2 regions of the Dechloromonas sp. A34 genome follow, and region 1 is predicted to be linked to the other one. Evidence: predicted binding sites of a transcription regulator. Region 1 holds the regulator's gene; the other holds the start of a gene.
The links. Region 1 encodes FNR, which switches genes on or off when oxygen is low (the NO sensors DNR and NnrR bind a similar motif). Its sites were predicted from a motif close to TTGANCTAGNTCAA; they were not measured.
Positions count from the first base shown of each region.

Region 1 (4,041 bases):
AGGTCGAATAGCCCTGGAAATTGCGGTGCAGGCGGCCCTGACGCTGGGCAACGGCCAGTTCGTCATCGGGCTTGGCAAAGTGATCCATGCCGATGAAGACGTAACCGGCTTCGGTCAGTTTCTTGATGGCCAGCGCCAGAATCTGCAACTTGGTATCGGCCGACGGCAGATCGGGTTCGGCGATCCGGCGCTGCGGCTTGAACAAGCTGGGCATATGCGCGTAGTTGTAGATCGACAGGCGTTCCGGGTCCATCGCCAGCACGCGTTCCAGCGTGCGGTTGAAGCCCATCACCGACTGGTGCGGCAGGCCGTAGATCAGATCGACCGAAATCGACTTGAACCCGTTGGCCCGCGCCGCCTTGACCACGTTGTAGGTTTCTTCCTCGCTCTGCACGCGGTTGACCGCAACCTGGACGCGCTCGTCGAAATCCTGGACCCCGATGCTCATCCGGTTGAAGCCGAGTTCGCCGAGCAGGGCGACCGTTTCGTAATCAACCTTGCGCGGATCAACTTCGATCGAGTACTCGCCGCCGTCGAGCAATTTGAAGTGCTTCCTCGTCTCGCCCATCAACAAGCGCATCTCGTCGTGCGACAGGAAGGTCGGCGTGCCGCCGCCCCAATGCAGCTGAATCACCTCATGTTCGCCATCCCTGCCTTCGAGGCTGGCGCTCTGCAAATCGAGCTCTTTTGCCAGGTATTTCAAGTACTTGGCGCTGCGTCCGTGATCCTTGGTGATGATCTTGTTACAGGCACAGTAATAGCAGATGGTGTTACAGAAGGGGATGTGGAAGTATAATGACAGAGGTCGACTGATGCCGCCGATATTGCGTTTGCCCAGCCAGAGCTTGGCAGCGTCCGAGTCGAAAGCTTCGACAAAGCGGTCAGCCGTCGGATATGACGTGTAGCGTGGGCCGTTCACATCGAAGCGGCGAATGATCTGTGGATCGAAGACGAGGTTTTCAGTTGCGAAATTCATTGGACATGCCGCCAGAAGGTGGATGGATTATGTTCGGTAGGCGCGATTTTGTGGTTGACATGGATCAAGCGAACTCAGGTTGCCAATGCCTCAAATAACCCCGCTGAATCAAGATATCACGCTGTCCGTAATCAAGACAGCCTGTTCAAATTGTAACCTGCGCGAACTCTGCTTGCCCTTCGGGCTGACACTGGAAGAACTGGAGCGTCTCGACGATCTGGTTTCCACCCGTCGCCGCATAAAGCGCGGCGATCACCTGTACCGGGCCGGCGAGCCGTTCGATGCCATCTACGCGATTCGCAGCGGTTTCTTCAAGACCGACGTGCTGCTCGAAGACGGCCGCGATCAGGTAACCGGATTCCAGATGGCCGGCGAACTGCTTGGCCTCGACGGCATCAGCACCGAGCACCACACTTGTAACGCGATCGCCCTCGAAGACAGCGAAATCTGCTCGATTCCCTTCTCCCGTCTGGAAAGTCTGTCGCGCGAGATCCACAATCTGCAGCATCATTTCCACAAGGTGATGAGCCGCGAGATCGTTCGTGACCACGGCGTGATGATGCTGCTCGGCACGATGCGCGCCGAGGAGCGGCTCGCTGCCTTCCTGCTGAATTTGTCGCAGCGCTTCACGGCGCGCGGCTTTTCGCATGCCGAGTTCTACCTGCGCATGACGCGCGAGGAAATTGGCAGTTATCTCGGCCTCAAGCTGGAAACCGTGTCGCGCGCCTTCTCGAAATTCCAGGAAGAAGGCTACATCGCCGTCCAGCAAAAGCACATCCGGATCCTGAATGTGAATGGGCTTAAAGCCCTGATGAATCACCGCGCCTGAGCGGTCGATTCCTTACCAGCGCAGGCGCGCCAGTTCGGCGCTGCGCGCAACCAGCCGCCGCAGCAGATTTTCCGCCTTGATTCGCCCCGCCGTGCCCTGCCCCGGCGTGCGATAGGCCAGCACCACCCGGCCCGGCTCGGCTACCGTCGTAAAGACGCTGATCGCCAGCGGGCACAGGGCAATCTGCGCCGCCTCCTCTTCCAGCAACTGCCAGGCCAACGCCGCGCTGCAAAACTGGACGATTTCGGCATTGGCAAAAGGGCTCGCCGCCCGCGCCAGATCGCCGGCCGTGCGGGCCAGCATGCCATTGAAGGGAATGACCGCGCTGACCACCAGCCCCTCGGCCTCGATGGCCTCGACGAGCGCCTCGCGGGTCGACTGGTAATCACTGCCGACCACCACCTGACTGACCACATCCTCGGCGGCAAAGACGCCGGGAATCAGACAGAAGGCCAGCGCCGCAAGCAGCCAGCGCAGCAGTTCAAGAAAAAAGGGGCTCCGAGGAGCCCCCTGAACAGATGCGAGGAAAACATCTGACGCTTGGAAATACAGAATGAATCAGAAGAAGATGATGCCGCCAGCGGAAATCGTCCGGTTCTTGAAATCGACATTGGTATCAGCCGCATTGGTGATCTTCTCATCATTGAATTCGCCGACCAGCGTGATGTATTTGTTCAGCGAATGATAGACCCCCAGCGTGTAAGCCTGGTTCTTGATACTGTTCAGCGGGCTGGCACCGGTCAGTGCAAAACCGTTCTTGTCCTTGTTTTCGCCGAAGTTCAGACCGACCTTGGTGGCGCCGAACTTATAGGTGCCTTGCAGAAAATAACCATCGGAATCGGTCTTGTTGCCGGCCCCGTTGCTGCCACCGAAGAATTGGGCACCAACTGTGGACAAACCGAGGCCGCTACCGGTGAAAGCGTAGGCCACCGCCTCGAAGTTGCCGAAGCCGGCCTTGGCGCCAAGTTCGAAGCCGTTGGCAGTGTAGGACTGGGTAGCACAGGGGCTGACCGAGCAACTCGTGCTCTGGCTGACAGCGCCGGTCCAAACCTTCACATTGGTGGACTGCCCCTTCCAGTCGTAGGTGGCAACACCCTGGAAGCCCGGAGCCTTGGTTTCGTCACCGGCAAAGCGGCTCGGCTGGAAGATGCCGACCGATGCCTGGAAGCCGCCCAGGGTCGGGGTCGAGTAGGTGATCTGCGGCTGGAAGCCGGTGTACATGTAGCCGTGGCCGATCATGCCGAAAGTGGTGTTGTACGGGATGCCGGCGTTGCTGGTGCCACCGACGCCGATCAGGGTCATGTCGGAGAGGATGACATCGCGGCCGAACAGACCGATGTCGCGGCCGAACTTCAGGGTACCCCAGCTGTTGTTGCCGAACTGGAAGTAGACGTTGCGCGTATCGATCTGGCTGAACGGGCTACCCTGGCCGGTGCCGCCGGCGGCGGCGTTGTTCGACAGACCAATGACTTCGGAATTGCTGTTGATGCCCGGCGCGAAGCTGAAGTGCGCCTTGATGTCCTGGCCATTGGCCTGGGTGGTGGCGACGAAATTGATCCAGCCCGGCAGCAGACCATTGGTCAGCGCACTGTTGTTGGTGGTCGTCGAGGCGCCGGTCGCCCGATTGGTGCTCTTGGATTCACGATTGACGTAGAAGCCGTTGATGGTGCCGTTGATGTCGAGCGTAACATCGTTCTGGGTAAAACTGACGGCATGGCTGGCGGTGCTGCCCAGAGCGAGCAAAGCGAGAACCAAAGGACGGACGGACGAGAAATTCTGCATGAAATGTCTCCAGATATTTTGTGAGTAACCCCTGCCAGCCAGGTAGCACCCCGGCCGGCTTCCCCCGCTGTCACCGCTGGGGCGACATGGATGCCTATGGTTTGCGAAGCGCGTGCCAGCCACCTGCCAATTTCGGAAATTTGCTTGAAAACCCAATAGCGGCCGGGCTTTCCGGGAGATTGACCAAGCCCCCGTACGAGCCGCCATTGCTCGCCAAGTCGTTCATTTTCTGGACAATTGCTGCGCCGCTGAGCCAAAACACAACAGCAAAAAACGAACAGTCGACGAAAAAAAGCCCGGCGAACCGGGCTTTCGGATAGTACGAAAGGAAGGTCTCAGAAGGCGTACTTCGCGCTGATCCCGGCCAGCCAGTTGCGTCCCGGGGCCGATTCGTAGAAGCGGCCGTTGCCGTCGCCGACGATCACCGAACCGACATACTGGCGGTCGAAGACAT
Region 1 covers NZ_CP102486.1:1,858,045-1,862,085, reverse strand. Annotated here, with positions in the region: gene hemN (oxygen-independent coproporphyrinogen III oxidase) at 1-976, opposite strand, end outside; gene fnr (fumarate/nitrate reduction transcriptional regulator Fnr) at 1,062-1,805, shown strand; gene NQE15_RS09350 (DUF302 domain-containing protein) at 1,818-2,219, opposite strand; gene NQE15_RS09345 (porin) at 2,364-3,587, opposite strand; gene NQE15_RS09340 (TonB-dependent receptor family protein) at 3,923-4,041, opposite strand, start outside.

Region 2 (4,041 bases), 470 kb from region 1:
CGTAGATGATCAGCGCGCCGTCCATTTCCCACAGGCTGGCCAGCACGTACTTGCCGTCCCTGGTGAATTCGACGTGGGCGAAAGTCTTGCCCGGCTCGGGCTTCAGTTCGGCGACGATTTCCAGGGTTTCCTTGTCGATGACCTGCATGGTGTCCTTGAACTCCTTGCTCATCATCGAATCGGTCCATGCGTAGCGGCTGTTCTCGTGGCTGCGCATGAAGAAGCCGGGGCCGCGGGTCTTGATCTGCTTGATAGTCTGCCAGGTCTGCATGTCGATGATGCTGATCAGACCTTCATTGAGATTTGGCGTCGCCATCACGCTCCGCTCCTGCCCCGTTGCATCTTTCCATTTCCAGCTGATGCCGGACCCGAGGTGCGGCATGCCGGGCAGCTCTAGGTCGGCAATCTTCTTGCGGGCGTCGAGATTGACCACCTGGCCGCTGACTGCCGACTTGCTGTCGTTGCGCGAGGCGCCCATCACTTCGTCATAACCCTGGGTGAAGTAGAAGTCGTCGAGATAGTCGTCGAGCTGGCTGCGTTGCGGATTCAGGAAACCGGGAACGAAGGCGCCTTCCTTGTACTTGAAGTCGTGGATCATGCCGGCCGGGATGTCGTCCGCCTTCGGGTTGTACGAGACTTCCCAGACTTCCTTGACGTCCTTCAGCGCGGCGACGAAGCTTTGGCGCGGCGAGGCGTCATAGACGGCTGAGACGCGCGAGCTGGTCTTGCCCTCCTTGTCGGTCACCGGCAGGATTTTCTTCAGGTTCAAGTCGGCGTCGAGAATCACCAGGCTGTGCGGCAGGTAGTTGGCCACTGCCACCCACTTGCCGTCGCCGGAGACCGCCGCATTGCGGGTGTTGATGCCGGCGCGCACTTCGGCGACGACCTTGAGGTTCCACAGGTCGAACTTGGTGACCCAGCCGTCGCGTGAAGCGAAGAAGACATAGCGCCCGTCCGGCGTGAATTTCGGCCCGCCGTGCAGGGCGTAGCGGGACTGAAAGCGGTGGATCGGTTCCAGCTTGTCGCCGTCGAGAATCGAAACATGGTGGTCGCCGGACTCGACGACGACGAACAGGTTCAGCGGCTCGGCCTTGAATTGCGGCCGGTCGGGCAGGCTGCCCGGCGCAAAGTTGACGATCCGTGAGGCGGTGATTTCCTTTTCGCCCCAGGCCGGCATCGGCTTGATCGGGGTGTAGGCATAATCGACCAACGCCTTGATTTCCTCGGCCGACAGCTTGTCGCCAACGCCCAGCATCTGCGTCGCCGGCCGTCCTTCGCGAATGACCTTCTCGGCCTCTGGCTTGCGCAGGCGGGCCAGGTTTTCCGGGATCAGCGCCGGGCCGAGGCCGCCCAGGCGATCCTTGCCATGACAGGACGCGCAGTGCAGCTGGAAATTGACGTCGGCATCCGCCGCTTCGGCCAGTTGCGCCATGCCGAACAGAAAATAGGCGGCAAAGCCGGCCGGGATCAGGATTTTCCAGTTCATGCCGCGATTTCCTCGTCGGAGAGATAGCAGCCGGGGTCTTCGGCCCAGGCGTCGCCGGTCATCTGCTGGGCGCGGACGCGGGTATTGCCGTTGCAAATCTCAAGGTAGGCGCAACTACCGCAGCGCCCCTTGACCGCCCGTGGGTGCTGCTTCAGGCCGGCCATCAGCGCATCCGAGGTGTCCGGCCAGATTTGCGAGAATGGCCGATCCTTGACGTTGCCCAAGTTGTGGTGCCACCACATGGTGTCCGGATGCACGTTGCCGAGGTTGTCGATGTTGGCGACATTGACCCCCGACGAATTGCCGCCCCATTGGCGCAGCTTGGCTTCGACATGCGCCGCCTGCTCCGGGAAGCGCCGGCGCACCCAGTGCAGGAAATAGACGCCGTCGGCATCGTTGTTGCCGGTGGTGAATTCTTTCTCCAGCCCGCGTTGTTTGTACTCCCAGCAGGTCTCGAAGAGCAGGTCCATCGCCCAGCGCGTCAACTGGTGCTGGGCGTCGTCCTTGCGGTTCTTGTTGCCGCGCCCGGCGTAGTTGAGGTGCGAGAAATAGAAACGGTCGATGCCTTCCTCCTCGACCAGCTTCAAGAGCCCCGGCAGGTCGTGGGCGTTGTCCTGGGTCATCGTGAAGCGCACGCCGATCTTCAGGCCGAGATCGCGGCACAGCCGGATGCCCTTCAGAGAGGCTTCGAACGCCCCATCCATGCGGCGGAACTTGTCGTGGGTTTCGCGGATACCATCGAGCGAAACGCCGACGTAGTTGAAATCGCATGCGGCGATCTGCTCGATATTGTTTTCGTCGATCAGCGTGCCATTCGACGACAGCCCGACATAAAAACCCTTGGCCTTGGCACGCTTGGCGATGTCGTAGATGTCCGGCCGGAGCAGCGGTTCGCCGCCGGAGAGGATGAGCACCGGCACCTGGAAGCCCCGAAGATTGTCCATCACGGCATAGACCTGCTCGGTGCTCAGCTCGCCGGGGAAGTTGGTGTCGGCCGAGATTGAGTAGCAATGCTTGCAGGTCAGGTTGCAGCGCCGGATCAGGTTCCAGATCACCACCGGTCCGGGCGGATTACGCTTGGGGCCGAGCGGGGTCGGCGCGGCGATTTCCTGGATGTACTGTGAGATGCGAAACATGGTTTTCCTTGCGGGAGGGTTCGTCGTATTCAACGGCAGGCCTCCGGGCAACTCCTTGATACGCGTCAACCATCGAAAAAATGAGGCGTTAGATGGGCTCCGCAAGCCTTGCGCTATACTTTCGGAATGACCCCGAACGCAAAGAATTTGGCCGTTATCGAACCGGCACTCCCCAGCCAGTGGGCCGCCGAAGTCGAGCCGCAACTGGCCGCCGGCGAAAAAACTCAGGCCTGGGTGGAAATCGACCTCGATGCCCGCCTGCAATTCGCCAATGGCCTCCTCGTCGTCACCGACCAGCGCCTGCTGGCCCGGGCGCCGGGCGAGACGAAGTGGGTGCAGTGGCCGCTGCGCACCGACCTTCAACTCACCCATATCGACCATGCCGGGGTCGGCACGCTGGAGCTGCTCGACACCAACGGTCGCCTCGGCCGCTGGCGCTACACGCTGAGCAACAACCTGGCCGCGCTGCGCGTCATCACTGAGTTCGACCTACACCTGAAAAGCCTGCTCACCGGCCAGCCGGTCGAACGGGCGCTCGACGACATCTGCCCGAAATGCAAGGCGCCGTTGCCGCCGGGCGAGGACGAATGCCCGATCTGCACCCGCGAAACCACCGTCCCGCCCTCGACCTGGACGCTGTTCCGCCTCTGGCGTTTCGCCCGCCCCTACAAGTGGCAACTGCTGGCCGGCTTCCTGCTTACCCTGGCGTCGACTGCCGCAACGCTGGTCGCCCCCTACCTGACCATGCCGCTGATGGACAACGTGCTGATCCCGTTCCAGAACGGCCAGCCAATCGACTGGGACCTGGTCACCCTCTACCTCGGCGGTCTGCTCGGTGCGGCACTTGTCGCCTGGCTGCTCGGCTGGATCCGCACCTACATCCTGGCCCTGGTCTCGGAACGGATCGGCCGCGACCTGCGGACCACGACCTACGAGCACCTGCTCCACCTGTCGCTGCAATATTTCGGTGGCAAACGCACCGGCGACTTGATGGCGCGGATCGGCAACGAAACCGACCGCATCAACGTCTTCCTGTCGCTGCACCTGCTCGATTTCGCGACCGACATCCTGATGATCGCGATGACCGCCAGCATTCTGTTCTCGATCAATCACTGGCTGGCCATCGTCACGCTGTTGCCGCTGCCTTTCATCGCCTACATGATCCATTTCGTGCGCGACAAGCTGCGCACCGGCTTCGAGAAGGTCGACCGGGTGTGGGCCGAAGTCACCAACGTACTGGCCGACACCATCCCCGGCATCCGCGTGGTCAAAGCCTTTGCCCAGGAAAAGCGCGAAGCCGAACGTTTCCGCGAGGCCAACAGCCGCAACCTGGCGATCAACGACCGGCTGAACAAGACCTGGTCGCTGTTCTCGCCGACCGTCACGCTGCTCACCGAAGTCGGCCTGCTGGTGGTCTGG
Region 2 covers NZ_CP102486.1:1,390,435-1,394,475, reverse strand. Annotated here, with positions in the region: gene NQE15_RS07020 (cytochrome D1 domain-containing protein) at 1-1,486, opposite strand, end outside; gene nirJ (heme d1 biosynthesis radical SAM protein NirJ) at 1,483-2,622, opposite strand; gene NQE15_RS07010 (ABC transporter ATP-binding protein) at 2,770-4,041, shown strand, end outside.
Region 2: the regulator FNR is predicted to act here: its motif matches at 2,678-2,691, upstream of nirJ (heme d1 biosynthesis radical SAM protein NirJ).